3 regions of the Lysinibacillus sp. GW821-FHT14F06 genome follow, and region 2 is predicted to be linked to each of the others. Evidence: riboswitches for the same ligand, from Rfam matches in the RefSeq annotation. Region 2 holds a riboswitch; each other region holds the start of a gene.
The links. A riboswitch is a leader RNA that binds a small molecule or an ion and turns the genes downstream of it on or off. The one in region 2 is predicted to bind cobalamin.
Positions count from the first base shown of each region.

Region 1 (10,847 bases), on a different contig from region 2:
ATGGTATTGAATCAGATCAAAGCAGTGCTAAGGCATTTTTACAATTACGAATGGCCTTAAAGGAATCTATTATTTTTATAGCTGTAGAAAATGACAAGGCAGTTGGATTTACACAATTATATCCTACTTTTTCTTCCATTGCTTTACAGCGTGCATATATTTTAAATGATATATATGTGAATGAAGATGCAAGGGGCCAAGGGGTGGGCACGGCATTAATGCATAAGGTATTTCAATATTGTGAGCAGCAATCTGCTCGTTATGTCACACTTCAAACAGCCACTGATAATATTAATGCAAGAAAGCTATACGAAAATCTTCATATGAAACAAGATCAATATTGTAATTACGTAAAGTATTTTGATTAAGAAATAAGCATCTCGCCATGATAGGACGAAGATGCTTTTCTAGTTTAATTGGTGGTTTCTGAATTAAATGCAAGAAAAAACGCTAAGGTATGAAGAAAAAAGCTCGGCTCCTTCTAATAAACGCTGAGGTGCAAAGATAAAGAACTCAGATTCCCCCAAGAATCGCTCAGGTGAGAAGACAAAGAGCTCAGATTCCCCCAAGAATCGCTCAGGTGAGAAGACAAAGAGCTCAGGTTTCCTCAAGAATCGCTCAGGTGAGAAGAAAAAGAGCTCAGGTTTCCTCAAGAATCGCTCAGGTAAGAAGAAAAAGAGCTCAGGTTTCCCCAAGAAATGCTCAGGTGCGAAGGCAAAGAGCTCGGGTTTCCCCAAGAAATGCTCAGGTGAGAAGAAAAAGAGCTCGGGTCCCCTCAAGAATCGCTCAGGTGAGAAGAAAAAGAGCTCAGGTTTCCCCAAGAATCGCTCAGGTGAGAAGACAAAGAGCTCAGATTCCCAAAGAATCGCTCGGGTCCCCTCAAAAAACAGCTCAGATACAGATCCTCAAATCTGCTCAATCAGTTTCTGTAAATCATCCTTTGAACGAGGTAGCTTAATGTTTTCCTTCAATAGTTTTTTACTCTGTAAAGCAAGTGTCATTTCAAAGACCCAGGGACGTTCCAGATGGGCTCGTTGAATTAACTCCTCCTGATAAAACATCTCAACAGGGTCCCCGTTATAGATGATTTTGCCACCTTCCATAACGATAATTTGATCTGCCCATTCATAGGCTAATGGGATGTCATGGGTCGCCATTAAAATGGTACGATCCCCATTTTCTAATTTGGCTAAATACTGTAAAACTTGTGCAGCATAATAATTATCGAGTCCAGCGGTTGGCTCGTCTAATAATAAAACAGATGGTTCCATCGCTAGTACACCTGCCATGGCTACTCGTTTTTTCTGACCCACACTTAAAAAATGTATTGGTTTATCGAGTAGCGCTTCCACCTCTGTTTGTTCTACTGCCCAAGCAATTTTCTCTTCAATTTTTTCAGTTGTCCAACCGAGGTTCAAAGGTCCAAATGCAATATCCTGCTTCACTGTACCCGAAAATAGCTGATTGTCTGCATCCTGAAAAACAATGCCAACCTGTTGACGTAATTCTTTTAATGCTTTTCTGCTATACTGTAGCTCCTTGCCGCAAAAGGCTATATTTCCAGTAGTTGGCTTAAGAATCCCATTGAGGAGCTGAAATAATGTAGATTTTCCCGCTCCATTATGACCTAGTAGGGCGATTTTTTTGCCTTTCGGAATTTGGAGTGTAATATCTGTTAGTGCGTGTGTTCCATCTACATAGTCGTAAGAAAGCTGATTTAGTTCAAAGTATAAGTCTGTTGTCATTAGAAAAAACCTCCATACACGATGAGGAATAGTAAGATAGCGGCAATACCGAGCCAGTTTTTCATGCTATAGGTTGCTTTCTCCTGCCAATATACCGCTTCGCCACCACGTGCTTGCATGGCATTATTAAGCTCGCGGCTTCGTTGGAACATTTCAGCAAATAAAGCGGCGATAAGCATAGATACAGAGCGTAGCCACTGGGCAGGTGAGCGATAACCAAGTCGAGCCTGCTGAGCAAGGTGAATTTTTTGCATACTGTCTAAAAAAATAAAAATAAATCGATATGTTAATTCCACTAGCTCAACAAACAACGCAGGAATTCTACATTGTCGTAACACATGACAAATAGATTGTACGGATGTTGTTAGGATTAAAAAATATAAACAACTGACACTTCCAAGAACGATGAAAAAAAGTTGCTGTGCTGTAAATAAGCTTACATTGCCCACAAAAATTGTCCAATGTTTAAAAGAAAATGACCAGATATGTGCAGGTAGTTTGCTAGTCGCTGGTGCTATTGAAATTAAAATAGATAGTAAGCTAGATAGTAAAAAAAATCCGGGTAACAATAATAGTTTAAAATAATATTTAACAGGGATTTTAGCGCCTATAATGATAAAAGCACTCATTACAATAAATGTAATGAGTGAAATTCGTTCATCTCTCATGATAAGCGACAATAATAATAGTCCAAAGGAAAACATCATTTTTTCTAGCGGATGAACAGACGCTAGCTTATTCATATATGCATACTTATCAATGAGTAACATACTTAACCTTCTTTATGTTTACCGCGCATATAGCCGATGAAATAGCCGATGAAACCGGCACCAATAGCAGCTTGTAGTGCGAATAATAAGCTTTCAATTTCTCCACTTGGTGGTTCCCATAAGCTTTCAAACCATGGTTCGTAGTCAGCATTTATTTCACCGATTGCTGCCTCCGCTTCACCATCTGCTCCTCCGAATTCAGCACCTTTTTGTATGAAAAGTGGGATAATGGCTAATAACACAACGATTGCAAGCAGTAATAAGTTTTTTTTCATCCTAATGTGCCTCCTTTGTTGAGAAAACACGTAATGCTTTTAATTCGCTTACATTGTATTTTTTTAAGAAATTCATCACGACTACTGTTAAAATTCCTTCACTAACAGCAAGAGGAATTTGTGTTAAAGCAAAAATACCCGCAAATTTTGAGAATGAAGCCATAAAGTCACCAACCTCAGAAGGGAAAGCAAGAGCTAGCTGTACAGAAGTGACAATATATGTACCTAAATCACCAAGCATAGCAGCTAAAAATACAGCTAAAGAAAATGATAGACCCATTTTTTGAGAGCCTTTAAATACATAATAAGCAATAATTGGACCAACGACTGCCATAGAAAAGGCGTTAGCTCCTAAAGTTGTAAGCCCTCCATGTGCTAAAAGTAAAGCTTGGAATAATAATACAATCGTTCCGATTACACTCATTGCTAATGGTCCAAAAAGAACTGTGCCGAGCCCAACACCTGTTGGATGCGAGCAGCTTCCTGTTACAGACGGAATCTTTAATGCTGATAACACAAAGGCAAAGGCACCTGATAGTCCTAAAATCATTTTTGTTTCAGGGTTTGCATCAATCGTTTTGCGAATTGAACGTAATCCTAAAATAATAAATGGAATGGATACAACCCACCAAAAAATGGCCCACTCGATTGGCAAAAAGCCCTCCATTATATGCATGGCAAATGCACGATTTGGCACAAATAAAAATGCCAATAAGAAATAACTAAGCTTCCAGCCTGAGAATTTCAAAACTTCTCCTCCTCACTTATAGTTTTTGAATTAGCGTGCGAAAATAAAAAAACACTTCTCCATATTGGAAAAGTGCATAGCTAAGACAAATAGAATTCGATTCTACTAAGCCGCACACCTATCCTCGTAGGTTGAAACGTTCACATACTTTTCGGCAGGTCTCCTGGCTTTAGTTCCTCGTTTTATAGGCCTTCCCATCCGTTGGACAGTGACATTCTCTATAAAACTCCCTAGTACAGTGGCGGGACCGCGCCGGACTTGAACCGGCTTCCCTTTTAAGCGAAATGATAAGCACTTCGCACCGAAAAAAGATGAAGTTGTGAGATTTCACGACACAGTGTAACATGATTTTTCATCTTGAGGCTATCTTTTTTAGAAAAAATTTTTAAAATTGAGGTGCAATCTAGAAAATTCTGATAAAATAAAAGAGAAACTTTTCTTTTTTCTACGAATTTTTTGATGAAATTTTAATGAAAATGTCATAATTTTAGAGAGAAATATTGAAATTTTAAAATTATAAGATATGATAGAGACAGTTTTCAATTCGTGTTAAACATACAAATTTGATATAAAAACATACATAAGTGCTTGAATATTTTCAAGATAATAGGGAAATTGGTGAAAATCCGATACAGCCCCCGCTACTGTAATAGCTGATGAAATCGCAAATGCCACCTAGTGCAAACTTGGGAAGGCGCGAAAGTAAATGGAAGCTTAAGTCAGGAAACCTGCTTATGTAATCATGCATGCAAACTTTTCGGAGGGAGAAGTTGAAGCAAAGGCGAGTACCTGTAGTTTATTCGACTTTATTTGGCTTCTACAAAACCTTTACTCTTCGAATTAGAGTAAAGGTTTTTCTTTGTTCCTAAAAGTATTGAGGGGGAGAACAACGATGACTACTTGGAATTTAGAAGGGATGCAAACACATCTTTTTATTTGCAATGGCAGTAGCTGTATGAAAAAAGAAGCGGAGGAAATTACGCAAGCTATTCGTGATGAAATACAGTTACAGGCACTTGATAAAACAATACATACAACACGGACACGCTGCAATGGCAGATGTAAGGATGCGTGTGTTGTCATTGCGTATCCACAAGGAAATTGGTACCGTGTGCCAACAACAGAGCATGCAAGGGCACTTGTACAGGATTTACATCATGAGTCACTGCATGATGAACATGTCTTTACGCTTCGTGAGGGCACGTTACAGCGGACAGCACAAACAACAGCCATTAAAGGCATCGAAAAGGTGAAAGAGGGGTAACAAAATGGCGCAAAAAGGGAAGATTTTCGTGGTTGGCTTTGGGCCTGGTGATTTTAATCATATTACACATCGGGCAGTGGAGGCATTACAACAGAGTGATATGATTATAGGCTATAAAACATATGTAGAGCTTATTCAAGACTTAGTTAATGCAAAATCCATTGTTAGCACAGGTATGACGGAGGAAGTATCTCGTGCACAGGAAGCGGTACGCCAAGCGGAGGCAGGGAATATCGTATCTGTTATTTCCAGCGGTGATTCTGGTGTTTATGGCATGGCAGGATTAGTGTATGAGGTATTGATCGAGCTTGGTTGGACGGAAGCAACTGGTGTAGAGGTAGAAATTGTTCCAGGTATTTCAGCTATCAACTCATGTGCAAGTTTACTAGGTGCTCCAATTATGCATGATGCTTGTACAATCAGTTTAAGTGACCACCTAACACCTTGGAATTTAATTGCGAAGCGTGTAGAGGCAGCAGCGATGGCGGATTTTGTGATTGCGTTGTATAACCCAAAAAGTGGTCGACGTACTAGACAAATTGTGGAGGCCCAGCGCATTTTATTAGAATATCGTTCACCTGATACTCCAGTGGGGCTTGTCAAAAGCGCGTATCGTGACCGTCAGGAAGTTACAATGACAACTTTAGCAGAAATGCTAGAGCATGATATTGGGATGCTGACAACGGTTATTATCGGAAATTCATCAACGTTTTTCTATGATAATAAAATGATTACACCACGCGGCTATCAGCGTAAATATACACTCGGTGAGGAAAAGCAGCCATTACGTCCACACCAACGTTTAAGGGAAGAAAATGAACCATGGGCAATGAATCAAGAAACAGGGGAGGCACGCAATGACTTTGCAGCAGATCCTAATGCTAATCGTATTGAGCCCAGTGTAGCCATTACACCTAATCCAAAGCAAAAAAAAACTTCACTTGAGATGGCGACAGCAGCGTTAGCGATGGTCAAAGGAACAAATGAGGTAAAGATAACACCAAAGCTTGTGCAACAAAAAATCGAATCTATCTTTGAATTAGCTGTAAGCCCAGGAGTAGCCAATAAATTTTTCACTCCGCAACAGATGATCACGCTGGCAGAAGTTGTTGGAGAGGATGGAACGATGGAATACACACCTGACCATCAAATCCATTTAAAAATCCCAACGACAGAGCCAGAAAAAATTACAGCCAAGCTTCGTGAGGTTGGATTTTTACTGACACCGATTGGAGATGTATTATCATTAAAGGCTTGTGACTTCTGTTACGGAGAAAAGGTTGATTCGATTCCATATGCAGAGGAGATTCAGGAGAAACTTGGTGGTATGTCTTTACCGAAAACTTTGAATATTGGCTTTAATGGCTGCGGTATGGCGTGCTATCGAGCAGTATTTGATGATATTGGTATTGTTTATCGTAAAAGCAGGTTCGATGTTTTTATTGGGGCAAAGCCAGTAGGACGTACAGCACATGCTGCACAGCCAGTTGTAGAGGGACTAGAGCCTGAACAACTTATTCCACTCATTACGGATATCATTGAGGAGTATAAAGCAAATGCCCACCCAAATGAACGTCTGTTTAAGTATTTTAAACGTGTTAAAAAGATTCTGCACTTTACGTATCAGGATATGTCTTCAAAAATAAAAGTAGAGCCCGCTCCATGCGGTGACTAGTGAGGAGTTATGAGATGAAAGCAATTTTATTTGTCGGCCATGGAAGCCGTTTAGCAGCAGGAAATGATGAGGTACGTACATTTATTGAGCAAATGACACCTCGTATTGATGATAGCTTCTTAGTAGAAACGTGTTTCTTGGAGTTTGCTTCTCCAAACATTGAAGAGGGTATAACAAATTGTGTGAAGAAGGGTGCAACAGAGGTGCATGTGATTCCAATTATTCTTCTTCATGCTGGGCATTCAAAGCTACATATCCCAGCAGAAATCGAACATGCGCGTGAGCATTATCCACATATTACATTCACATATGGTCAAACGATAGGTGTCCATGAAGAGATATTTGCTATTTTAGAGGATCGTTTAGCTGAAATCGGCTTCAATGCTGAAGAGGAACAACAGGATACAGCTATCTTGTTAATTGCACGAGGCGGCAGTGATTCATCTGCAAATGGTGATTTTTATAAAATTACACGTCTGTTATGGGAAAAGTTGCCTGTCAAATATGTTGAAAGTGCCTTTATGGGGGTAACGGACCCTCGTGTCGAAGAGGGAATTGAGCGCTGTGTTAAGCTAGGTGCTAAAAAAATCATTATGCTTCCGTACTTTTTATTCACGGGCATCCTGATGGAACGTATGAATGGTATGTGTCAACAATTTAACGACAAATATCCAGATTGTGATATTCAAATTGCTGACTATTTTGGCTATCATGAACGTTTGCAAAATGTGCTACTAGAGCGTATTGAGCAAGCTGTAAATGGGACATCAACAGGTATGCAGGATTTAGAAAATTATCGAGCATATGCAGCGGTGCATGGTCATGCGCATCATCATCACCATCATGACCACGATCATGATCACGACCATCATGATCATCATCACGAACATGACCATCACCATGAAGAGGAGTCTGTGAAATGATTTTCATGTTAGCAGGGACGAGTGATGCTAGAGACTTAGCTCTTGAAATACAGTCAGCAGGATATGATGTAACGGCAACAGTCGTTACTGAATCAGCAGCCTCTAGCCTTGCTGAGGTGGGTCTGCCTCATTTAATTGGACGATTAACAGCTGAAGAAATGGCGACTATTATGACAGAACAAGGCTATCGTTTAGTTGTAGATGCCTCTCACCCATTTGCTGAGGAAGCTTCCAAAAATGCCATGGCAGCAGCGGAGCAAGCAAATGTACCGTATATTCGCTATGAACGAGCACATGAGCACTATTCTCATCCTCTTATAACAGTAGTAAAAGATTATGAGGAGGCTGCACACTTAGCGGCAGAAAAACGTGGTGTCATTATGCTAACGACAGGCAGTAAAACGCTTGCGACATTTACTAAGGTTTTACATGGCCTGGAGAATACAAGAGTGATTGCACGTATGCTACCTAGACTTGATAACATGGAAAAATGTGAGGCACTTGGTGTTGCTCAAAGGGATATAGTCGCTATACAGGGACCCTTTTCAAAGGAATTAAACGAAGCGCTTTTTCGTCAATATGATGTGACATTGATGATTACGAAGGAGAGCGGCAAGGTTGGCTCAGTGGATGAAAAGTTAGAGGCAGCACTTGCATGTGGCATTGAAACACTATTAATTGCAAGACCAAATATAAAGTATGGCCAGCAATATTCTACATTTACGGAAGTACTACAGGCTGTACAACACACACTTTAGGAGGCAATTCAGATGGATTTTAAAACAGATTTCAAACCTTTAACGGTAGACCCAGACAAAATTTACGATTACAGTTTTTCTATTATTGCAGAAGAAATGGGCGAACATGATTTCTCAGAGGATGAGTGGAAGATTGTTCGTCGTATTATTCATGCATCTGCTGATTTTGAGCTAGGTCGTAGCGTTATTATTACTCCAGGAGCGATTGAAGCAGGTATCAAGTCAATTCTTGCAGGTCGCCATGTGATTGCTGATGTACAAATGATTGAAAGTGGCTCAGGAAAAAAACGTTTCCAAAAGCATGGTGGGGATTTACACTGTTATATCGCAGATGAAGATGTTTCAGTAGAAGCTAAAAAACAAAATACAACACGTGCTATTATCTCCATGCAAAAAGCTGCTAAATTACATGAAGGCGGTATTTATGCCATTGGTAATGCACCAACTGCATTGCTAGAGTTAATCCGTTTAATTAAAGAAGGCTTAGCAAAACCAGATTTAATTATTGGTATGCCAGTTGGCTTTGTATCTGCTGCTGAGTCAAAAGAGGAATTATTAAAACTAGAGGGTATTCCGTATATTACGAATGTTGGCCGTAAAGGCGGTAGTACAGTGACGGTTGCCGCATTGAATGCCATCTCACTTTTAGCGGATGAACAGGCGAAAAAATAATGGAGCGGAAGCCAAAAAAGGATCCCAAGGACATGCGTCACGGTTATACAACGGGAGCCTGTGCAACTGCCGTGGCAAAGGCAGCATTGCTCGCCCTAATTACAAATGAAGAGCAGGAAACTAGTACAATTCATTTGCCAATTGGGCGAGATGCAACCTTTACGATTGAAAATTGTACGTTTGAAAACAATACGGTAAGCTGTGAAACCATTAAGGATGCTGGGGATGATCCAGATGCTACACATAAAGCACTTATTATTGGCACAGTGAGCTGGGCGGATACTCTTGGCATTCATCTTGATGGAGGAATTGGTGTCGGGCGCGTAACGAAGCCCGGCTTACCAGTACCAGTTGGAGAAGCGGCTATTAATCCCGTACCTCGTAAAATGATTCATAGTACTGTACAGGGTGTTCTTGACGATTTTCAAATTAATCGAGGCGTCAACGTTATTATTTCTGTCCCAGATGGTGAAGAAATTGCGAAAAAGACCTTGAACGGTCGTCTGGGGATTATAGGTGGTATTTCCATTTTAGGCACAAGGGGAACCGTCGTGCCTTTTTCGAGTTCCGCTTATATGGCAAGTATAGTGCAAGCAATAAGTGTTGCTAAGGCGGCTGGCTGTGAGCATTTAGTCATTACAACAGGTGGACGCAGTGAAAAGTACGGTATGGCGCAGTACCCTGATTTACCAGAAGAAGCATTTATTGAAATGGGCGATTTTGTTGGTTTTACCTTAAAACACTGTAAACGCCTTGGCATTAAGCAAGTTTCTCTTGTTGGCATGATGGGGAAATTTTCGAAGGTCGCGCAAGGTGTGATGATGGTCCATTCCAAAAGTGCTTCGATAGATTTTAATTTTTTAGCACAATTGGCTAAGGATATTGGGGCAGACGAGGAAACAATAGCTGCAGTACAGGAGGCCAATACCGCTTCACAGGTAGGCGAAATTATGGCAGAAAAGGGCTATGATGCATTTTTCCATCATTTGTGTGAGGCTTGCTGCTACTCCTCCCTACACCATATTAGAGGCGGTTTAACGCTTTCCACATCGATTTATTCGATGCAGGGACAATTATTAGGAAGGGCTGATGACATTGCATCGATCGATGAAATTGATTGGGATCGGGGATAACGGACAGGAAAGCTTATTGCCACAATATTTACAGTGGATTGAAAACTGTGAGGTACTTGTTGGTGGAGAGCGTGTTCTGGAATTTTTCCCGACCTTTAAAGGCGAAAAAATAATGATTAAAGGCGGCCTTTCTGCACTTGTTACTAGATTATCTGAGGAAACAAGAAATACGATAATCCTAGCATCTGGTGATCCATTATTTTATGGAATTGGCAGTTACTTAGCGAAAAAGCTAGATATAGAGGTTTACCCATATATAAGCTCAGTGCAGCTTGCCTTTGCAAAGATGGGAGAAAGCTGGCAGGACGCCTATGTCACAAGTATTCATGGGCGCTCCATGAAGGGCTTAGTACAGCGTATTGATGGCAAAAAGAAAGTTGCACTTCTAACAGATGCGGAAAACAATCCGAATGCACTAGCACGTTATTTAAAGCATTTTGACATGACAGAATACCGAGCATTTGTTGCGGAAAATTTACAAGGCATAAATGAAAGATTCGGCTGGTATTCGCTTGATGAATTAGAAGAAGCGGATTTTTCTCCTTTAAATGTCGTTATTCTTCAGCAATTTTCAGAGCCAAAGCGTTATGCTCTTGGCATTGAAGATGAAGAATTCTCACAGCGAAAGCCAGATAAAGGGCTAATTACGAAAAAAGAAATTCGAGTATTAAGTTTGCAGGCAATGCAGCTTCAAAAGGATAGTATCATCTGGGATGTTGGAACTTGTACAGGTTCAATGGCAATTGAGGCTGGCAAGCTTGCGCCAGAAGGCCAAGTGTTTGCGGTGGAGAAAAATGCTCCAGATTTAGAAAATTGCCTGCAAAACCAGCAAAAGTTCCGTGTCGATATTACAGCTATTCACAGTAAGGCGCCAGCAGGGCTTG
Region 1 covers NZ_JBXAPF010000002.1:74,203-85,049, reverse strand. The annotation lists gene AC1RNS_RS02640 (GNAT family N-acetyltransferase) at 1-368, shown strand, start outside; gene AC1RNS_RS02635 (energy-coupling factor ABC transporter ATP-binding protein) at 906-1,745, opposite strand; gene cbiQ (cobalt ECF transporter T component CbiQ) at 1,745-2,515, opposite strand; gene AC1RNS_RS02625 (energy-coupling factor ABC transporter substrate-binding protein) at 2,518-2,790, opposite strand; gene AC1RNS_RS02620 (energy-coupling factor ABC transporter permease) at 2,792-3,538, opposite strand; cobalamin riboswitch at 3,675-3,859, opposite strand; cobalamin riboswitch at 4,104-4,288, shown strand; gene AC1RNS_RS02615 ((2Fe-2S) ferredoxin domain-containing protein) at 4,431-4,802, shown strand; gene cobJ (precorrin-3B C(17)-methyltransferase) at 4,807-6,477, shown strand; gene AC1RNS_RS02605 (sirohydrochlorin chelatase) at 6,492-7,400, shown strand; gene cobK (precorrin-6A reductase) at 7,397-8,158, shown strand; gene AC1RNS_RS02595 (precorrin-8X methylmutase) at 8,171-8,830, shown strand; gene AC1RNS_RS02590 (cobalt-precorrin-5B (C(1))-methyltransferase) at 8,830-9,963, shown strand; gene cbiE (precorrin-6y C5,15-methyltransferase (decarboxylating) subunit CbiE) at 9,920-10,847, shown strand, end outside.
Region 1: linked by a shared signal. The riboswitch ahead of AC1RNS_RS02615 ((2Fe-2S) ferredoxin domain-containing protein) and the one ahead of AC1RNS_RS04980 (ABC transporter substrate-binding protein) in region 2 are both predicted to bind cobalamin.

Region 2 (10,847 bases):
CCAAGCAAGCAAAAACAAGAATGGCTGTGGAATCACTTGTTGATCAAATACTTGCAACCAGCCTTATTAGTAATCAGCGACTATTTGATCAAATTTTATATAACAAGGACATTATTTGGATTCAAAATGAGGAATTTAATGGACATCTTTTCGCAAGGGCAGAGATAACAGAGAACCTGAAAACAAAAACAAATAGCTTTATGATGTATATGCCAACAAATCCAATTGTGTATGAGGTTGATGGCGAACTTTATCATTTAATTACACGCATCGATTCAACCCGTGCCAAACCAAATCTAGAACGACTTTTTGTAGAGCCTAAGCCTGTATTAAGTGCTGCTCGTGTCAATGATTTATTGTGCTCGATTGTGATGCGTTTTTATGAAACTTATTTGGAAGATTTATCACGAATCACACAGGATAGCAAACTTATTAGTTTTGTAGAACGCGAATATAAGCATTTTTTACTAGCCGTAAAGGAACTAAATGATTATCATTTAAACTGGCATCCACGCGGCAATGGTCATGAGCTATTGCTGCAATTAATTGATAATTTGCAACTTTTGAAAAGTAGACCAGGCAAAGTGTTAACAGACTTTTCTAATTCACATAGCTATGCTGTTGTAGAACCTTCTTATCGTCTTTTCAAAGACACAAGGCAAAATGTACGAGCATTATAGGAAAAAGCAACTGTTCAGATTCAAAAGGAAACGGCTCTGGTACAAGTGAATATCGCTCCGGTCAGCTCAAAAATAGCTCGGGTACAAGGGAGAACCGCTCCAATCAGCCCTAGAACAGCTTAGGTTCAAGAGCAAATCGCTCTGGTCAACCCAAGAACTGCTCAGGTCCAAGAGAATACAACCCAAATTAGTCAATATCTTCTCAATAGCAAAACCAATTAATACAATCTTAGTACAGAAACAGGACATGGAAGTAATTTCCCATGCCCTGTTTCTATTTTCTGAATTATTTTATACAATGCATTGCTGCTTGTGCCTCATGCCATGGAACGGAATAGCCTTTCCCCTTTGCACAAAAAATACTGGCAGATGTATATTCAGGATCGGCATTCTTATCATAGCCGACTTGCATAATAATTTCTTCCGTATTATGACACACATCATAGCCATCAAATTGCAGAGAAAGGACACCCTTACCATTAGTGTAGGCCGCAAAGGTTGTACTATAGCTCATAAATGTCGCGACAGGGGCACGGCCCGTAATCACGACATCATCTTCGGAAATAATTGGCGGGTCAAATGTACCGAATGCTTGCTGAATATCAGTCATCATGCGGCCGATAAAATCGGTAGATGCTTTTAACTTAAAGCGGTAATACGGCTCTAAAAGGACATTCTCCGCTTGCTCAAGCCCTTGCCTCAATGCCCGGAATGTGGCCTCGCGAAAATCGCCGCCCTCGGTATGCTTAATATGAGCACGGCCCGTTACAAGCGTAAAGCAAATATCAGTCACGGGAAAGCCTGTTAGTAATCCATGATGTTCTCGCTCGAATAAATGCTTTTCAATCAGTCGTTGATGCCCAACGGATAAATCGTCCGTATGACATGCATTGACAAATGTAATACCAGTACCGCGTGCACTTGGCTCCATTAATAAATGTACTTCCGCATAGTGCTTTAAAGGCTCGAAATGACCATATCCTGTAACAGTTGATGAAATTGTTTCCATATATAATATCTGTGGTTCCCCGAATGAAATGGCTAATGAAAAACGCTTGTTTAGCACATCGATAAGTACCTCAAGCTGGATAACACCCATAATATGTACTTGAATCTCTTGAAATTTTTCATGCCAAATCACACGTAATGACGGCTCTTCCGCTTCAAGTATACGAAAGATTTTTAAGACTTCCTTTATATGCTGTTCACCCTCGTATTGTACTTTGGCCTGCAGGGTTGGCACTAACTCATAGGGCTGTGGGTTACTGGAGCTTCCAAGGATTGCACCAATATTTGCTAAACTAAGCCCTTTTACAGCAAAAATTTCACCAGCTGTAACTTCTTGTACGGCTTCAAAACGATGTCCGTTATACAATCGTATCTCCGTCACTTTTTCGGTTACGTCTCCAAATGAAAATTCATCTCGAATATGTAAGGTTCCCTGTAATGCTTTGATAAAAGTTAAGCGTTGATGGCCATCATGTCGAATTTTAAAGACTTCACCTTGAAATGGTGCTGCAGCATCGAAATGTGTTTCAGTAAGCAGTGGGAGCTGTGCTAGGAATTCCTGTATCCCCATATCTTTTAATGCAGAGCCAGTAAAGCATAAAAAGGCTTTCTCCTGTTTAATCAACGCTTGGAGGTGGGCAAGACAGTGAGTGTTATCTAATGTTTCATTAAGAAAAGCATCCAAAAGATTGTCATCACGTTCAGCTAGCCATTCCATTATATTAGAAGGCATATAATCCGAATGGAACATTTCATTTACTAGTAGTACATCCTCAGAGTAATCTTTTTGAAGCTGTGCCATAACATGATCCACCGCTGCACCTTCACGATCAATTTTATTGATAAAAAAGAAGGTTGGAATGTGATACTGACGTAATAAGTGCCAGACTGTTTCAGTATGCCCCTGTAGCCCCTCAACTGCGCTAATCACAATGATGGCATAATCCATAACACGGATCGCACGCTCCATTTCAGGAGAGAAGTCGACGTGTCCAGGTGTGTCGATTAATGTATATGTATCGTTGCCAATTGTCAATCGGCCTTGCTCTGCAAAAATAGTGATGCCACGTTGACGCTCCAGCTCATGATTATCCAGAAAAGTATCTTGATGATCCACTCGCCCACGAGCCTGAATACTTTTTGTATGAAATAATAATTGCTCTGAGAATGTTGTTTTTCCTGCATCCACATGAGCAAGGACTCCAATAGTTTTGTGCATAAATAATCCTCGTTTCTATAAATCCGTCTACTTCATTGTAACAGAATTTTGTTGAATTCAAGAAATACGAATATGTCATAATAGTACTCCAAATCAAATGATTATGAAAAATAATTAATGTAAAATAGTTCTCGATTTTGTAAGAATAGTGCTATAATAATAAAGATAATAAGTAAATGGATTTTTTTGTGAGATTGCGAACAGAAATTACTTTTGCTAGTCTATCAATAATATTTATAACAATAAATCTTTATATTGGTGCAAATGGCCTTTGTCATTTGCTTAAAAGGGAAATCGGTGAGAATCCGATGCTGTCCCGCAACTGTAAATGGGGAGTCTATACAATATGCCACTATAGTCATACTATGGGAAGGCGTATAGATGATGAACCTAAGCCAGGATACCTGCCAATATTAATCTTTACTTCAACCACGAGGATGGGGATAGTGATTCAGGTCAAAAGCCGTTTTTTCACTATGCGAACCTCTTGGAAACAAGGGGATTTTTTTATGCCCTTTTTCAATTTGTTACACAGTACATAATACATGGTAGTTAAGAAGTCTGCGGCTTTCTTGCTATAGATTTAACATCAAAGGAGAAAAAGACATGAAGAAATGGAATAGCATGTGGCTTGTCTTTGCACTGGCATTGATGGCTATTTTAGGTGCATGCAGTGCGAAGGAAGATAATGAATCAGCGACACAGGGTGAAAAGGTTGAACCATCCCAAGAGGCAACGTCAGAAGTAACGATTGACAATAATGGGACAACACAGATTTATAAAGAAGCTCCCAAAAAAGCGATTAGCTTAAACCAACATGTGACAGAAATTATGCTAGCTTTAGGCTTAGAAGATTCAATGGTTGGTACAGCCTATTTAGATGATAAAATTTATGAGCCTTTACAAGTTGCTTATGACAAAGTACCTGTATTAGCTGACCAGTATCCTACAAAGGAGCAGGTGATTGATGTAGAGGCAGACTTTTTATATGGAGGATGGAAAAGTGCCTTTGGTGAAAAAGGTGTTGGCACTCCTGAAGAGCTTGAGGCATTAGGAATTCACTCATATTTACATACAGCTTCCAATATGACGAAGCCAACTTTAGAGGATATTTTCACAGATATTCGTAATATCGCAAAAATATTCCGTGTTGAAGATCGTGGTGAAGCTTTAATCGACCAAATGACAAAAGATGTAGAGGATGTTCGTGCCAAATTGCCACAGGATGGAGAGGGGCTGCCAGTTTTAGTTTTTGATAGCGGTGATAAGGATGTTTTTACAGCAGCGCAAAACTTTATGAATGAATTGGTAACGATTGCTGGAGGTAAAAACGTTTTTGGTGATGTAGAATCTGGGTGGACAACTGTTTCAAAGGAAGAGGCAGTTGCGCGTAATCCAGAGATGATCGTTGTCATTGATTATGGAGAGACATCTGCTGAGGAAAAAATTAATTTCTTAAAGAATGACCCAGCATTAAAAGAAACAGTAGCTGTGAAAAATGAACGTTTTGTTATTTTACCACTATCAGCAGCATCTGAAGGAGTACGTGCCGCAGAAGCGATTCAAATTTTGGCAAAAGGCTTTTATCCAGATAACTTTTAATAGTTGAGCTAGCATTTTGCTGGCTCCTTTTTCATAAGGAGACATCATACATGAATGCATTTAATATGAATATACCAGAGAAAACCTTTGAAAAGCTAAATCAGCAGGGAGAGTTTACTCGTCTTGCAGTAAGTCCTGGAATTATTAATAAGCACTTTACTCCTACACAATTTCAAATAATTGCAGAGGTCGTTGGAGACACGGGTGCTATTAAATATTCTGCATCCTACAGTATATTACTATCAATTCCTACTGTTGATCTAGATAAAGCACTTAACAAGCTGCAAAAAGCTGGCCTGTATTTGGCTAAACAAGGTCCAATTGTTGCAATGAAGGCATGTGACTTCTGTGATGGCGATAAAATGGAGGCAGCCCCTATAACAGAGCAATTATATTCTTCAATAAAAGGGATATCAGTTCCTGCAAGATTACGTTTAAATGTCAATGGCTGTGCATCGGCTTGCTATAATGCTGTCTATGATGATATTGGTCTAGTTTATCAAAAGGATAGCTTTGATGTTTATTTGGGAGCTGTGCCTATGGGGGCAAATGCTCAAGCGGGGACATTGTTTGCTAAACGAATCCCAGTTAACCATATTGAAAACTATCTCCATGCAATTATTCTGCTCTACAAGGAACATGCTCGATCAAATGAACCTTTTTATAAATTTTATCGTAGAACAAAGACGGCTGCCTATTGGGACATTGCACGGGAATTCTGAAAACTAGTTAGCGTTATATATCCCGTTCCTTTGTTACTAACCTAGTTATCGTATAATACTTCTTCACATATAAAAGATTATTGGGCTTAAAAATATTTCTCTTTTAAGCAGGGAAAATACTTAGGGCATCGAAATAAAGTACTATGTAAGAATTTCAACAAGAAGGAGCGAATAACAGTGAAACATGGGATTCAACCAGAAGATTTATATCGATTAAAATCAGTATCAGATCCACAATTATCACCAGACGGAACAGAAGTTGTTTATGTAGAAACTTATATTGATGAAAAGAAGAAAGACTATGTATCTAATTTATTTTATATAAATTTGAATGAAAAAAATCCTCAACAATGGACATTCGGTGATGATAAAACGAATTCACCTGTATGGTCTACTGATGGCAGTAAAATTGCGTTTGTCTCAACGAGAACTGGTATGCCACAAATTTTTGTGCTTGCTAAAGCAGGTGGAGAGGCCAAACAAATTACACATTGTAAAAACGGTGCGACATCACCTGCATGGTCTCCATGTGGTAAAAAAATTGCCTTCTCCGTAAAGCTTGGTAAAAATGAAGACATCTTTGATAAAGCAGAAGATGATAAGAAAGAGGAAAAAGAACTTAAACCACTTGAAGTAGACAACATGAAGTATAAATCAGATGCTGCTGGTTTTATCGATATGGATCAATATACTCACATTGCCATTGTCCATCTTGAAACAGGGGAGCTGGAACAAGTGACGACAGGAAGCCATCATTTCCATTTGGATACATGGTCACCAAATGGAAAATATCTGGCTTATCTGGCTGATTTAACAGAGGATGTAGATTTTTCTTTCAATAATGATATTTATTTATTGGAGATAGAAACAAAACAAACGTGCCAGCTAACAGAAGGAAGGGGGATGTTCTACCTAACTTCATGGTCCCCAAACAGTCGATACATTGCTTTTCTTGGAAGTGAGAGAGAATTTGAAAACGCAACACAAGCAAAGCTATGGATGTATGATTTAGAACAAACTAATTTAACCAGTGTAACGAGTGATTTTGACGCCCCTATTGGTGATTGTGTAGTCGGAGATTTTCTACAAGGTGTCGTGGCTCCATGTGTCCAATGGATGGAGGATAGTCATAGCTTTTACTTCCAAGTAACAGATCACGGAAATACAGCCATTTATTTTGGAAATACTGCTGGTGAAATATATCCAGCAATTCATGACGATCAGTATGTCTATGGTTTTTCACTTGATTCTCAACGTGATAAAGCAGTAGTTGCCATCAGCACGACAACAAATCCTGGTGATCTATTTTCCGTCAATTTAAAAACTGGTGAAAAGGAACAGCTCACTAAAGTTAATGAAGAGTTTTTAAAGTCGAGAAAATTATCTATTCCAGAAGCCATTGAATATGAAGGGGCAGATGGCTGGAAGGTAAACGGCTGGATAATGAAGCCAATCGGATATGAGGAAGGGGAAAAATATCCACTTATTCTTGAAATCCATGGCGGTCCGCACGCAATGTATGCCAACACCTATTTTAACGAATTCCAAATTCTTGCTGCACAAGGTTTTGCAGTACTGTATACGAATCCTCGCGGAAGCCATGGCTACGGTCAAAAATTTGTTGATGCAGTCCGAGGTGATTATGGTGGCAATGATTATAATGATTTAATGGCCGCTGTTGATTACGCATTGGAGCATTATGATTACATTGATCAAAACCGACTCGGTGTTACAGGCGGAAGCTATGGGGGCTTTATGACAAACTGGATTGTTGGTCATACGAACCGTTTTAAAGCGGCCGTTACACAACGCTCCATCTCTAATTGGATTAGCTTTTACGGTGTAAGTGATATTGGCTATTACTTTACAGACTGGCAAATCCAAGCAGGACTAGACGATATTGAAAAGCAATGGCATCATTCACCGTTGAAATATGTGGACAATATTCGAACGCCACTGTTAATTTTACACAGTGAAAAAGACTATCGCTGCCCGATTGAACAGGCAGAGCAATTGTTTATCGCCTTAAAGCATCGTAAAAAAGAAGCAAAATTTGTTCGCTTCCCAGAATCTAACCATGAACTTTCAAGGAGCGGAAAACCAACGTTAAGAATTAAAAGATTAGAATACATTCGAGATTGGTTTGTGGAATATTTATAAAAATCATTGAGGATGGTGGCTTAAGAAGGTAAAATGCTCCTTAGGCCACCTTTTTAAAATAGAGAAACTAGATTGCAAAATTATTGATTTATAATTCCAAAAAACACTAAATCCTTATACTTACCGTCTTTTAGAATATGATCCTTTAATATTCCTTCTTGTGTCATACCGATTTTCTCCATTACTTTTCCTGATGCAGGATTCGATGAAAAAAATCGAGCAAACACTTTATGCAGTTTCTTTACTTCAAAAGCAAATTGGACGATCGACTGCGCTGCCTCTGTTGCATAGCCTTTTCCCCAGTATTGCTCACCAATCCAATAGGCAATTTCTCCTTGATTAAAACGTTTGTTATTCGATAATGCAATTGCTCCATATAATTCACCAGTTTCTTTATCTGTTACTGCAAATTCGTACGAAATATCTTCCATAAAATGATCATAATGGCGTTCAATCCATGACAACGCATCATCTAAACTATATGGATAAGGCAGGTACATTGTACTTTTATAAATATTATAGTTATTACAAAGCTTTGCTACCGTTTCTGCGTCTGATGCTTGAAATAATCGAAGGACTAGCCTTTCGGTAGTAATCATTAATTTTTCACGAATATACTCCATTCAATCATCTCCAATTACCTATAATAAATTAGAATTTTATCCTTACAAAAAGACAGAATCGTTTAAGTGACTCTGTCTCAATTAAATTTAGTCCATTTTTTTAATAAAAACAACCTTTAAGTAATTAAATTCGGGATACTCACGTGGTACACGGAAATCCTTCGGCAAGCTGTATTCTTCAACAATTTTATAGCGTGTACGAGTTTCCTTAAAGGCCTGATCAATAAAGCTTTTAAACTTTTTCATACCAAAGCTTGCGTTATTAGTTGAAGCAACGATGATACCATTTTTCTCAGTGATGGCTATCGTATCAATTAGCAATTTTGGATAGTCTTTCGCTGTAGAAAACGTTCTTTCCTTCGTCCGTGCAAAGCTAGGAGGGTCTAAAACAATAAGGTCATATTTTAATTGATGGCGCTGTGCATATTTAAAATAGTTAAAGACATCCATGACTTTAATATCCTGTGTTTCATAATCAATTTCATTGACACTAAATTGTTCAATTGTTTTGGCTAGACTGCGTTTTGCTACATCCACACTTGTCGTTTTGATTGCTCCTCCGAGTGCTGCCGCAACCGAAAATGCTCCAGTATAGGAGAATGTATTGAGCATGTTCCTATGATCTGCGTAACGTTCACGAATTGCAAGCCTTACATCTCGTTGATCGAGGAAAATACCTGTCATTGCTCCATCATTTAAATGAACAGCATAGCTCATGCCGTTTTCCAAAACAATGATTGGAAATTCACCAGACGTTCCCATAACAAAATCGTCCTGTTCTATATATTGCCCTTTAAGATCAAATCGCTTTTTCTCATAAATAGCTGAGTAACTTACCGTCTCAGCAAGTGCTTCGTATATCATATCCTTCCATAAATAGATACCCGCACTATACCAGCTCACTAGATAGTAAGAATCAAAATAGTCAATGGTGATCCCACCTATGCCATCGCCTTCACCATTAAAAATACGAAAAGCTGTTGTATTAAGATCATCGAAGAAGGCCTGACGATTTGCAAGTGCCTTTGTAAATTTTTTAATAAAAAAAGCTTTGTCTATTTTTTCGTTAGCATCAGTTGTTAGCACCCAACCAATGCCTTTATTTTGTATGCCATAATAGCCTATGCCAAGAAAACGTTGATGGCTATCCAGCAGTCTTAATAGAGAACCTTCTTTTTTAGGAAGTTGACCTGCGTCAACAGCATCCTTTGAAATAAGAGGATAGCCTTTTTTTAATTGATCAGCAAAGGGATTTTTTATTTGTAAAGTAATCGTTTGTGTCATATTGTCATCCTTTAAAAAGCATTTTGCTCTATTATCGCACTCTTTTATGGTGATAGACAAACTTATTTCATGAAACTAGCAATTTTTTCAGCTGTTTGTATTGTCGCCTCTTCAAAAAAGTTCATTTTGCTGAAATAGCTATGGATTAATCCAGTCATGTTGATATGCTCAACGGTTACACCTGCATCGACAAGTTTTTGTGCATAAGCAAGACCTTCATCATAGAGAACATCTGCTTCTGCAGCAATAATAATTGTTTTTGGCAAAACACTTACATCCTCAATCTGAAGCGGCGAAACAAGTGGATCTTTAAAGTTTTGCCCATCTGTGTAAAGTCCTGCAAACCATTGCATCCCTTGTTTGTCTAAACCATAATGTTCTCCATAAGTACTGTAGGATGCTGTTGTAAAATCTACATTCACGACAGGGTAGATAAGTGCCTGTGCTTGAATGGCTGGTCCATTTAATGTAGCAGCTAGATAGGTAACCACCGTTGCTAAGTTTCCACCTGCACTGTCACCAGCTACGTTTATTCTTGCTGCATCCCCACCAAATTGCAGGATGTTTTCGTAAATCCATACTAAGCTATCATAGGCATCGTGAAGCGGAATAGGGAATGGGTATTCTGGCGCTAGACGATAATCAACTGATACAACAATTGCTTGAGCCTTTTCTGCCAATAGCTTGCATCCCGCATCAGAAGATTCTAAATTACCAAAAACCCAACCACCCCCATGATAATAAACAATGACAGGGAGTAATTTGTCAAAAGTAGGTTTATAAATACGAACATTTATTTTAGCTCCATCTCGTACAGTTATTTTTCTATCCGTAATAGAAGCAAGCTGAGGAGCATGTGCTGACTCCCATTTTGGCACTGTTCGAATAGCACGAGCCTCTGCAGGTGTTAAATTATAATACGGAATAGAAGAGTCATTTGCTTCAATGTAGTGAATAGCCTCATTTGTTAGTTTTGTCATCATCATCCATCCTTTTTTATATTCGATGACTCTATTATAAACTATTCATATAATTTTACTAGGATTTAATACCGAAAAAGAAGATTATTTGATGAATGAGCAGAAATATACTAATTGTCACAGTAAAATTTGTTTATAATAAGATGAATGAAAGTATTTGGAGGGACAATATGATTTCTTTAATTGTGGCACATGATACTAATTATGTGATTGGTTATGAAAATGGTATGCCATGGCATTTACCAGGAGATTTACAATATTTTAAAAACAAAACGATGGGCAAACCTATGATTATGGGACGTAAAACATTTGAATCGATTGGCAGACCTTTACCTGGTCGTCGAAATATCGTGATTTCTCGTGACGAAAGCTATCATGCAGAAGGGATTGAAACAACGACAAGTTTAGAGGATGCCCTCCTCCTTGCTGGAGATGTTCCTGAAATTATGATCATAGGAGGTGAGCAAATTTTCCGCCTGTCGATGGCTATCGCTGACCGTTTGTATATTACACAAATTAATCATTCTTTTAATGGGGATACCTATTTCCCGAAATATGAACAGGATTTT
Region 2 covers NZ_JBXAPF010000004.1:12,729-23,575, forward strand. The annotation lists gene AC1RNS_RS04970 (hypothetical protein) at 1-680, shown strand, start outside; gene AC1RNS_RS04975 (GTP-binding protein) at 967-2,907, opposite strand; cobalamin riboswitch at 3,147-3,333, shown strand; gene AC1RNS_RS04980 (ABC transporter substrate-binding protein) at 3,514-4,509, shown strand; gene AC1RNS_RS04985 (precorrin-3B methylase) at 4,560-5,231, shown strand; gene AC1RNS_RS04990 (S9 family peptidase) at 5,403-7,391, shown strand; gene AC1RNS_RS04995 (GNAT family N-acetyltransferase) at 7,472-8,014, opposite strand; gene AC1RNS_RS05000 (class I SAM-dependent rRNA methyltransferase) at 8,102-9,298, opposite strand; gene AC1RNS_RS05005 (alpha/beta hydrolase) at 9,361-10,278, opposite strand; gene AC1RNS_RS05010 (dihydrofolate reductase) at 10,449-10,847, shown strand, end outside.

Region 3 (10,847 bases), on a different contig from region 2:
CGAGAAAAGGGAATTGAAAAAACCAAAGTTTCCGATATCGTCAAGGCTGCAGGTATCGCACAAGGAACATTTTATCTTTATTTCCCATCACGACTTTCAGTTATGCCAGCTATTGCGAAAGTTATGGTTGAAAAAATAATTGCTGCCATTAATGAAGGTATTTCCATACAGGAACCTTTTGCAAAGCAGCTTGAAAAAGTTGTCGATATTGTTTTTTCACTAACTGAAGATTATCGAGATGTATTTGCCCTTATCTACGCTGGTATTACTCAAACTGAACATATGAAAGAATGGGAAAATATTTATGCACCCTATTACGAATGGATGAATGATTTCTTATATAAAGCTCAACAGCAAGAAATAATTCGCCCTTCTTTAAATACTACACGATCTTCAAAACTTATTATTGGGTTAGTAGAATCAGCAGCTGAGCAAATTTACTTGTATGATGACAGTGAAGAAGAAACCATCAGACTACAAAAACATGAACTCCTCGACTTTTTGCATCATGCACTCGGCTTACGTCACACATAAGTGGCGTTCTTTTTCACACTAAAAATGACTGAATGTCAGTCATAAATATTATTAAACGAAAGGAAACGTAACTATGAAAAAAGATTGGCTGTATGTTGGACTAACAAGTTTATTTGAATTATTTTGGATTTTTGGCTTTAATGTTGCACATTCATGGTGGCATTGGATTATTATCGTAGCCTTAATCGCTATGGACTTCCATTTCTTATCGAAAGCATGTGAAAACCTGCCTACTGGCACAGTTTATGCGATTTTTGCCGGGGCAGGAACAATTGGTACCACATTAATGGACATTTTCATTTTTGAAGGAGAGTTTAACACTATTAAAGCGATTTTTATATTTATTTTAGTATTAGGGGTCATTGGGCTTAAATTAGCCGATAACCCTGCTAGAGATAGTGATAACAAGAAAGGAGCGAATGCCTAATGGGCTGGTTACTTGTTTTATTAGCTTCAATATCAGAAATTATCGGTGTGGTAGGCTTACGCTTCTATAGTCAGAAAAAAACGCTTCGTAATTTATTTATATATGTGGGTGGGTTTGGGTCGTCCTTTGCACTATTATATGCCTCCTTCAACTATTTACAGTTAAGCATCGCCTATGTTGTGTGGATTGGTATTGGAACTGTTGGTGCTGTCCTTGTAAATATTATATTTTTCGGTGAATCCAAAAACCTTACTCGTCTGATTAGTATCGTTGCCATTATCATTGGTGTAGCAGGCTTAAAAGCTGTATCTTAATTTGTTATGCTCCTGTACTTCTTCGGTAGATTTTTTATATAATGATTTAAAATAAACAGCTTAGTGAAAAGGAGGATTTAAGAATGGTGTATTTGTTACAGGTTGACTTTACTATGGAAGGCCCTTTTGGTACAGAGATGTCTGAAGGATTCAAAGATCTAGCACATAGTATTAATGATGAAGAAGGCGTTATATGGAAAATTTGGACTGAGGACGAGTTAGCTAAAGAAGCTGGCGGGGTGTATTTATTCGAAACGCAAGAAAGTGCTGAAAAATATTTAGCCATGCACTCTGCCCGCCTAACAAGCTTTGGAATAACAAATATTCGCGGTAAAATTTTTGCAGTAAATGAAGCACTGTCATCCATTAACAATGGTCCTATCCTTCGATAAATAACATGGCGTATCCGCAAAAAAGATACGCCTTTTTCAAACTATCAATATTTGAATATTTTCTTCGTATATTGCTCAGATACATACGTTAAATAAGGCTTACCTGTAAGAGGATGAGTTTGTATATCAGCATAAACACCAAATACATCTTGTAATAGCGTTGGTGTAAGTACTACTTCAGGTGTACCAGAGCAAACAATCTGACCTTTTTGTAAAACATAAATTTGATCGCAATACATAGCTGCAATGTTTAAGTCATGCAAAGCAGCAACTACTGTTAAATGTAGGGTTTGAATTAAATCCATTAACTGTAATTGATGCTGTATATCTAAATGATTTGTTGGCTCATCTAAAATAAGTATCTTTGCTTGCTGAGCAAGTGCACGTGCAACCATCACTCGTTTTTTTTCTCCACCTGATAGAGAGCTGAAGTTACGTTTTTCCAAATGTGCGATACCTGTTTGATTTAATGCAGCCTTCACAATTTGAAAATCTCGTTCTTGATCAAGCTCCAATAGTTTTTTGTGAGGTGTTCTTCCCATACTTACTAAATCATGTACCGTAAAGTCAAATAAAACCGGTGTTTCTTGACTTACTACCGCCAAATTTCGAGCAATGGTTTTACTTGATTGCTTAAAAATATCCTGCTCATTTAACAAGACTGTACCATTTTCGGGTTTTAATAGACGATACATATTCTTTAATAAGGTTGACTTCCCGCTACCGTTAGGACCAATTAGCCCAACAAATTGCTTTTCCTTTATCTGAATACTAACTTCATGTAATATACGTTGATCATGAATAGAATAGGATACCTGCTTCGCTTCTAATGTCATAGATTTAATCTCCTTCACCGAAAGAATAATTATTACGGCGTAGTAGCCAAATGAAAAATGGTCCTCCACAAAAGGCAGTAATAATCCCAATCGGCATTTCTTCAGGGGCTATTAAAATTCGAGCAAATGCATCTGCCCAAACTAAAAAAATCCCTCCCAATAGAGCACTAATTGGTATTACATATTTATAGTTGGAACCTACAATTATGCGGACAATATGCGGAATAATTAAGCCGACAAATCCAATGGAGCCACTTACTGCAACAAGTACGCCCGTTAATAAAGATACTAGCAGGATAAGCTGCAAACGAAATTGTTGGATATTGACACCTAATGTAACTGCAGCCTCTTCTCCAAGCAATAATAAATTTAAATTACGATAATGGAGCCACAATAAGGCAAACACGAAGATAAATATAGCTGCTGGAATGATTATATTGCTCCATTTTGCACCTGCTAGACTACCAAGCATCCAATACATAACTGCCTTAATTCCATTATCTTGCTTTGCCATCATTAACATGAAATTCGATACAGCAGATAAAATAAACGATACTGCCATTCCCGCAAGTAAAAGTCTAAAAACAGAGATTCTTCCTCCGACACGTGCAAGGAAGAACACTAACAATATGGCAAGAAGTGAGCCTAAAAATGCAGATACAGAAAGAGCGAAAATACCTAGAAATGAAAATGCACCTAAAATAATAACTGCTGTAGCACCAACTGTTGCACCTGAAGATATTCCTAATATGTATGGTTCAGCTATGGAGTTTCGCACAAGAGCCTGTATAGCTGCCCCAGCGATGGCTAGGCCTGCTCCTACGATAGCAGCCAGCAAGACACGAGGAACACGTATTTGCCAAATGATAATTTCTTGCGAGCGACTCCAATCCTGCTCTATTAAATTTTGGACGATTGGAATTTTGGACAGGATAACCTGCCACACATAAAGAGGTGTAATAGAAACAGATCCAACCATAACAGCCAAAGTCATAGAAATGATTAGTACCAGAAGAAGAGTCAGTGATAATAGTATAAATTTTTTATTCATATGTATAAAACTCCTAATCAATCATAGTAGACATGAAGCAATAAAAAAGAGTATTTCATGCATAATATGCATAGAAATACCCTAGATTCAACAAAGTAGAAAGATTTCCTTCTATTGTCCGTAAATGCGTTCATCCTCGTGGGCATTACAAATATCACTAAATGGCAGGTCTCCTGGCTTCGAATCACCGTTTTATGATTGCCTTCCCATCCTAAAACAGTGGCAAAATCATCATAAAACTCCTCGTTACAGTTGCGGGACAGCGTCGGACTTTCACCAACTTCCCTTTTAAGTGACACTTTGTATTTGATGTCACACCATTAGTATCCAAACTATTAAAATTATGACGATTCTATCATACATTTTAATAGTTAGTCTATAAATAACCGGAAATTATAAACTTTAGCTGTGAAAACAAAATTGTGTTAACTTAACATAAATATAAAGTTGACACAAATAATTTATTTTCATACACTATTAATAACTTTAATAGATAGAGGTGAAATTATGGCAACAGTTGCAGAACACTCTCATCATAGATTAAGAACAGTAGATATTGCTTATATTGGATTATTTTCAACATTAATGATGATTGGTGCAAATATTACTTCCATTGTCCCTTTCATGTCTGTGGGAGGAGTCCCAATCACATTGCAAACTTTCTTTGCTATTTTAGCTGGACTAGTTCTTGGCAGTAGAAAGGGAGCACTTGCTTGTACGGTATATATGTGTATTGGTTTAGCTGGTGCACCTGTATTTGCACGTTTTGGCGGCGGCTTTGGACAAATCTTAAGCCCTACTTTTGGCTTTATTGTCACATTTATTTTAGCTGCATTTATCGCAGGACTGATTGTTGAGCGCAGTGGAACAAGGAAAAGCTATATTGTTGCAGCCGTAATTGCTACAGCTATTAATTATTTACTAGGGACAAATTGGATGTATTTTGCTTATAAACTATGGGCTAGCGCTCCAGATGCTTTCAATTATAAGATGGCCTGGCTTTGGATGATGCCACCTTTGCCAAAGGATATTATTTTAGCGGTCTTTGCGGGTATTTTTGCGCATCGTCTACAAAAGATATTAAAAATAATACCAGTAAAATAGTTGAATCCTGAAAAACGCCAATCTAAAAAAATGGCGTTTTTTCTTATAACGAGTCCATTATTTCTGCATATTTATTTGCTACATTAAGCGTAAATAGTAAGGAGGAATAAATATGAAGATAAAAAGAAGATGGTTAAATAGTTTCCTAACAGTAATTGCTTTACTAGCGTTATCAGCATGCTCTGACAAGACAGAAACAGAATCAGGAACGAAAAATGACGATAGGCAGAATACAAAGATGGATCATTCCACAATGGACCACTCTAGCTCTGGTGATGTGCCAGTAGCGTTGAAAACTGCAGTAAATCCTAAATTTCCAGTAGGAAGCTCAGCTATTATTACCGATGGACATATGGAAGGTATGGAAAGAGCAAAGGCGACAATTGTAGGCGCATATGATACCACAGCATATATTGTCTCCTATGAGCCAGTTACAGGTGGCGAGCGTGTCGAAAATCATAAGTGGATTATTCATGAGGAATTGATAGATTCAGACTTGGCGCCATTAGCTCCTGGCACTGAGGTCAAGACGAATGCATCTCATATGAAGGGCATGGAAAATGCGACTGTTCGCATTGATAAGGCTATCCAAACGACTGTTTATATGATTGATTACACCGCTACTACAAATGGAGAGTCTGTAAAAAATCATAAATGGGTAACTGAGGATGAATTGAAAGCAGAATAGACTTTTGAACCTCTGTAGAGTTCTAGCAGAGGTTCTTCTAGCTCCTGATATCTAAAGCATTTTTTCCTACTGGCTTGAGCCATTTATAGCCAATCCCCCAAACAGTTTGTAAATAATTATCAGCAGGAAAACCGCTTTTCCGCAGTTTCTCTCGTAAATTACGTACATGGGAATCAACTGTTCGATCTTCAATCGAATCATTATATCCCCAAACAGTACTAATAAGATGCTCTCTAGTAAACACCTTATTTTGATGCGCTAAAAATAAGGCTAGCATCCCAAATTCTTTAGGTGTTAAAGATATTTCCATCTGTCGAAAACACACTTCAAAGGATTCCTTATCTAAACGTAATCCCTCAAACAACACAATATTTTCATCAATTTTTGCCCTTCTTAGGACAGCATTAATACGTGCAAGTAACACGTCTTCATCGAAGGGCTTCAGAATGTAATCATCTGCCCCAAGATTTAGACCTTTTACCATATCAGTATGCTCCCCTTTTGCTGTTAGCATAATGATAGGAACATCCCAAAACTTCCTTATTTCATTACAAGCCTGCCAGCCATCCATCCCTGGCATCATAATATCTAAAAGTACCAAATCTACATGATTTTCTTCTAAATAGATCAGAGCCTCTTGAACGGATACCATTGCCTTACATATAAAGACAGGCTCTAAATAAAGCTTAAGCAAGTCTAACATCCTGGGTTCATCATCAATGAGCAGTATTGTTTTCATACGTTTCGACTCCTTTAAACGTTAAAATAAAAGTTGTCCCTTTATTCTCTTTACTCTGGGCTGTTATTTCTCCTCCATGTGCCTGAACAAGTTCTTTTACAATTGAAAGCCCAAGTCCAACACCCCCTAATGCACGACTACGGGATTTTTCAACACGATAAAATCGTTCAAAAATATGGGGTAAATCCTTTTTGGGAATTCCCTTTCCAGTATCTTTAACGATTATAGTTACTAAATCATCCTGTCTCATTCCCAAAACGGAGATAGCATCACCTGATGCACAATATGATAAAGCATTATTGAGGAGATTCATTAATATTTGTTCGAGCCTTGCTGCATCGGCCATTAAGGTTAACTCTTCTTCACAATGAACATTAAAGTACAGGTGTTTTTCTTGAAAGGCAGGACTCAACTTTTCCTCAATATTTGCTAAAAACGTATTCAATTGAAGACACTCCTTTTCAATCATAAAAGAGTTTTCGTCCATTTTAGCTAAATCAAATAAGTCCTTTATTAAAAGAGAGAGTCGATTAGTTTCTTCTATAATAATACCTAAGTATTTTTGTCGATCTTGCTCCGTCAAACTACGTTTATAGAGAACATCTGCATAGCCTTTTATAAAAGTTAAGGGTGTTCTAAGCTCATGGGCAATGTTTGATAAAAAATCTTTTCGATCTTGTCTTAAATGATTTAAATCTTCCGATAAATGCTGGATTGCAATGGCAAGATCGCTTAATTCATCCCTACCATTTGTAGAAAGTACAACGGTAAAGTCACCATTACTCATTTTCAAAGTAGCTTCTTTCATCTGAATTAATGGACGAGCCAGCTTTCTAGATAAAACAATAATGACTGCAATGGTTACCAGACCAGAAACAAATCCAACAATTAAAAAATGCTTATTTAGGCGCTCCATTAATGCATGGATAGAATCTGTATTTTGAAACATAAAAACGTAACCAATTGTTGTCTGCTGTTTTTGAATCGGACTAATGGTTGCAATATATCTTTCTTTTTGCCAATTACGCTGAAGTATTTCCCCATTATATGGAACAGTGTTCTCTAATTTACTTATATAATCTTTGATTTCAGGATGTGGGTGTGAAGACGCTAGTACTGTTCCAGTTATATTTGCAATAACCACCTCTGTATCTTCTACCGACTCCATTAGCACAATATGGGCTAGGGTTTCCTTGTCAAAATTTTGCTCTAATATTGTTCTATGAGAGTTTCCCCTTGCCTGCAGACTGGTTAGTTCCTCCTCCACCCTTGAATTGGTTAAAGAAGTATGTAAAAAAAGCATCATAAATGTTTCAATGCAAAATAATGTAATAAAAAAAATGATTCCAAGCTTTAGTGAAAGTTTTTTCATTCGCTAACCACCATTTTGAGATTTCCAAAAAATCCTATCATGCGTTTATATATTCGCTGAATAGGAAAAATACATCATCTCTCCACCCTTTGAAGTATTCTGTATCTGACGCTTCACTTTCAATACAGAAATATTTGTTGGCGCTTTCGCACAGAAAAAATCTGCTGAATTAAGTTAACAGTATAACGTTAAAGTATGAAGATTTCATGCAGAAGAATAGCATTTTTAATTGAACATTTCTTTTAACGTACTATCCGCTGTTCCAGAGCTTTATTCGTTTCAGATAGGTAAAAAAAGTCCTGCAAGTATACCTCATACTTACAGGACTTAAATTATATTATACGTATTTTTTTACCCAGTTTAGGAAGTTGTCGACAACTGCGTCAAGGAATTTTACAGTACCTTCATCTGTCAGATTACCTTCTGCATCAAATTTCGTGTGCACCGCACCAATATAAACATCATTTCCACTAAGTAATGGTGAATTAATACCTGGGGAGAATAAAATATCTCTCAAATGTAATTGTGCCTTAACAGTACCAAGGTTCCCCATCGATGCACCCATAATAATAGATGGTTTTCCAATCATTACTTTGTCTACACGAGATAACCAGTCAATTGCATTAACCATAACACCTGGTACAGTCCCATTATATTCTGGTGTCACCCAAAGCACTGCATCTGCCGCTTTTACTTTTGCTTTAAAATCAAGCACGGCTTGTGGTGCATCATTCTCAATATCTTGATTATACATTGGTAACTCGTTTAAGCTTAATACCTCAAGCTCAAATTTCTCTGTATACTGTTTTTGAATAAATTTTGCTAACTGCATATTATAAGATTCTTTTCGGATACTACCTACGATGGCTACTACTTTCACGATGTTGTTTCCTCCTAAAATGTCTATTATTCTTAGTATTTGTATAGCAATTCTATTTTATACCACATTAATAATAAATGGCAAATTCTTCAACCGGCTTACGATAACCACGTAAGCGACGGCTGCTTTCTTTTTCCTTACCTATTGTAATCATAAGTGCAATTTCATGTGTTTCTGGCACATTAAAAAGCGCACGCATTTTCTGATTATCGAACCCAATCATTGGGCAAGTGTCCCAACCGCGATTTTTTGCAGCAAGCATAAATAACATTGCTGATAATGAAGCATTACGAATCGCTTCTTCCTTCATAAAATCCTCGCCACGGTCTTCATAAAATTTAGTATTCTCTGCTACAATCTCCTCTAATTCACTAGTTGTAATTATTCCTAAATCCACCATCCCCTGAGTGAGGTTAGCCGTATATTTATAAGCCTCTTTATCACCTAGTACTAGAATCACTCCAGATGCTGAATGTACCTTATATTGACCAAATGCCGCCTCTCTTACTTTTTCCTTCATCTCTTCATCCAACACAACGATATAGTTAGCGTGTTGTAAGTTAAAAGCCGATGGAGCAAGTTTAACGTCCTCTAAAATAGGGCGTATGTCTTCTTCAGTCATCTTAACATCCTTCATAAAATTATTGGCTGAACGACGCTTATCAATTAGTTTGGAAAATTCCATTTTTAAACCCCCAATGCAGTTATGTAAATCCATCCAGTAAGCAATATATTTTAGCTACTGGATGAATTAGTATTACTCATATTCTTTATCGAACTTTATCGTACTTCTTACAGTATCAATAGGACGAACAAGTTCTTCAATTTGAGCACGCTTTGGCTCTAAAAATGGCGGCAATGAAAGTTTTTCACCTAAAGTTTCATAAGGCTCATCCCCCATAAATCCTGGTCCATCAGTGGCAAGTTCAAATAAAATCTGTGGTGCTACTCGTGCATAAAGAGATTCAAAGAAGTGACGATTGACATAACCAGAAGTATGGAAGCCGAAGCTTTCAAATCGTTCAGTCCATTCATTCAATACAGCGCGATCCTCTACTCGGAAGGCTGCATGATGAACTGTACCAAAGCCTTGACGTGCTACGGGTAAAACACTGTTGTATTCCACAACAAGTTGAGCGCCGTTTCCTCCCTCGCCTACCTCAAATAAATGGAAATCTCCTTCCTCAGCAATTTCAGTAAAAAGCATCACTTTTTCTAGCACATCTTTAAAATATTTAAAATTAGCTACTCGAATGAATACTGGCCCTAATCCTGTTATTGCATATTCCAAAGGGATTGGCCCATCTTGCCATGGAGTTCCAGATGCTACACCCTTATTATGCTCATCAGAAATAAGCTGATATTGCTGATCGTCAAAATCAACGAAAGATAAAGTTTTCTTACCAAATTGTTCTTTAATACCTGTATGATTAACCTGCAAACGGTCAAAACGTTTTAGCCAATAGTCCAAAGCTGCATCTGTTGGCACACGGAAGGAGGTTTTTGAAATCTCATTTGTTCCATGCTCGCCTTTTGGAATGTTTGGAAAATCAAAGAACGTCATGTCCGTACCAGCGCTTCCCTTATCATCTGCGAAGAATAGATGATATGTTTGAATATCGTCCTGATTAACTGTTTTTTTCACTAAACGCATTCCTAACACAAAAGTGAAAAATTTATAATTTTCTTCTGCACTACTAGTAATTGCTGTAACGTGGTGAATGCCTTTTAAATGATTCATTTAAAACCCTCCATTGTCTCGATTTCGAGATATTGATGTGAATTTGTTCATTTATTAATCGCATTAAAACCAACCTTCTTTAGAGACAGAATCATTGTTTCCAGCTCTTCATGGTCTAATACTTCAAAAATCTCATTAATTTTTTGTTCATGCTTTGGGAAAATCTCTTCTAATAATGCCCGTCCCTCATTGGTTAAAAAAATATAAGTCACACGGCGATCCTTTGCACAGGCAAATCGATAGACATAGCCCTTTTGTTCAAGCTTATCAATAACATAAGTAATGCTGCTACTTGCAATTAATATTCTCTTACCAATCACTTGAATCGGCTGTTCCCCACGATGATATAAGAATTCAAGCACTGAAAATTCAGTTTGATTTAAATCATACTGCAGCAAATCTCTCCTAGTTGCTTCCTGAATCGTTTGATATGCACGGAACAAGACCGTAAATGCCTTTAAATTACGACTGTCTCCCCTCATACGACTCCCTCTTTCTATTTACCTCGAATTTAATTATCTTTAATTCGAGATAATAATAACATATATTTCTCTATACGACAATCAATTTGTTTTACTCTAAAATCAACTCAAAAAAATTGTTTTTATTTCACATATTTTGTACCCTATTACTTTCTAAATACTGCACGAAAATAAAATCCAGCCGTTAAAAAAATTAAAGTGTAGCTGGATTTTATATTGATGAATTCAGTCTGCATCATTTACTTTAGACGTTTAAATTCTTTTTCATTCCCATCAACAAATTCTAC
Region 3 covers NZ_JBXAPF010000038.1:213-11,059, forward strand. The annotation lists gene AC1RNS_RS22750 (TetR/AcrR family transcriptional regulator) at 1-534, shown strand, start outside; gene AC1RNS_RS22755 (DMT family transporter) at 608-961, shown strand; gene AC1RNS_RS22760 (DMT family transporter) at 961-1,275, shown strand; gene AC1RNS_RS22765 (monooxygenase) at 1,359-1,667, shown strand; gene AC1RNS_RS22770 (heme ABC transporter ATP-binding protein) at 1,712-2,503, opposite strand; gene AC1RNS_RS22775 (FecCD family ABC transporter permease) at 2,508-3,554, opposite strand; cobalamin riboswitch at 3,701-3,891, opposite strand; gene AC1RNS_RS22780 (biotin transporter BioY) at 4,062-4,658, shown strand; gene AC1RNS_RS22785 (YdhK family protein) at 4,771-5,346, shown strand; gene AC1RNS_RS22790 (response regulator transcription factor) at 5,384-6,085, opposite strand; gene AC1RNS_RS22795 (sensor histidine kinase) at 6,063-7,457, opposite strand; gene AC1RNS_RS22800 (NADPH-dependent FMN reductase) at 7,795-8,337, opposite strand; gene AC1RNS_RS22805 (nitroreductase family protein) at 8,405-9,022, opposite strand; gene AC1RNS_RS22810 (ring-cleaving dioxygenase) at 9,095-10,078, opposite strand; gene AC1RNS_RS22815 (MarR family winged helix-turn-helix transcriptional regulator) at 10,126-10,560, opposite strand; gene AC1RNS_RS22820 (YusW family protein) at 10,800-10,847, opposite strand, start outside.
Region 3: linked by a shared signal. The riboswitch ahead of AC1RNS_RS22775 (FecCD family ABC transporter permease) and the one ahead of AC1RNS_RS04980 (ABC transporter substrate-binding protein) in region 2 are both predicted to bind cobalamin.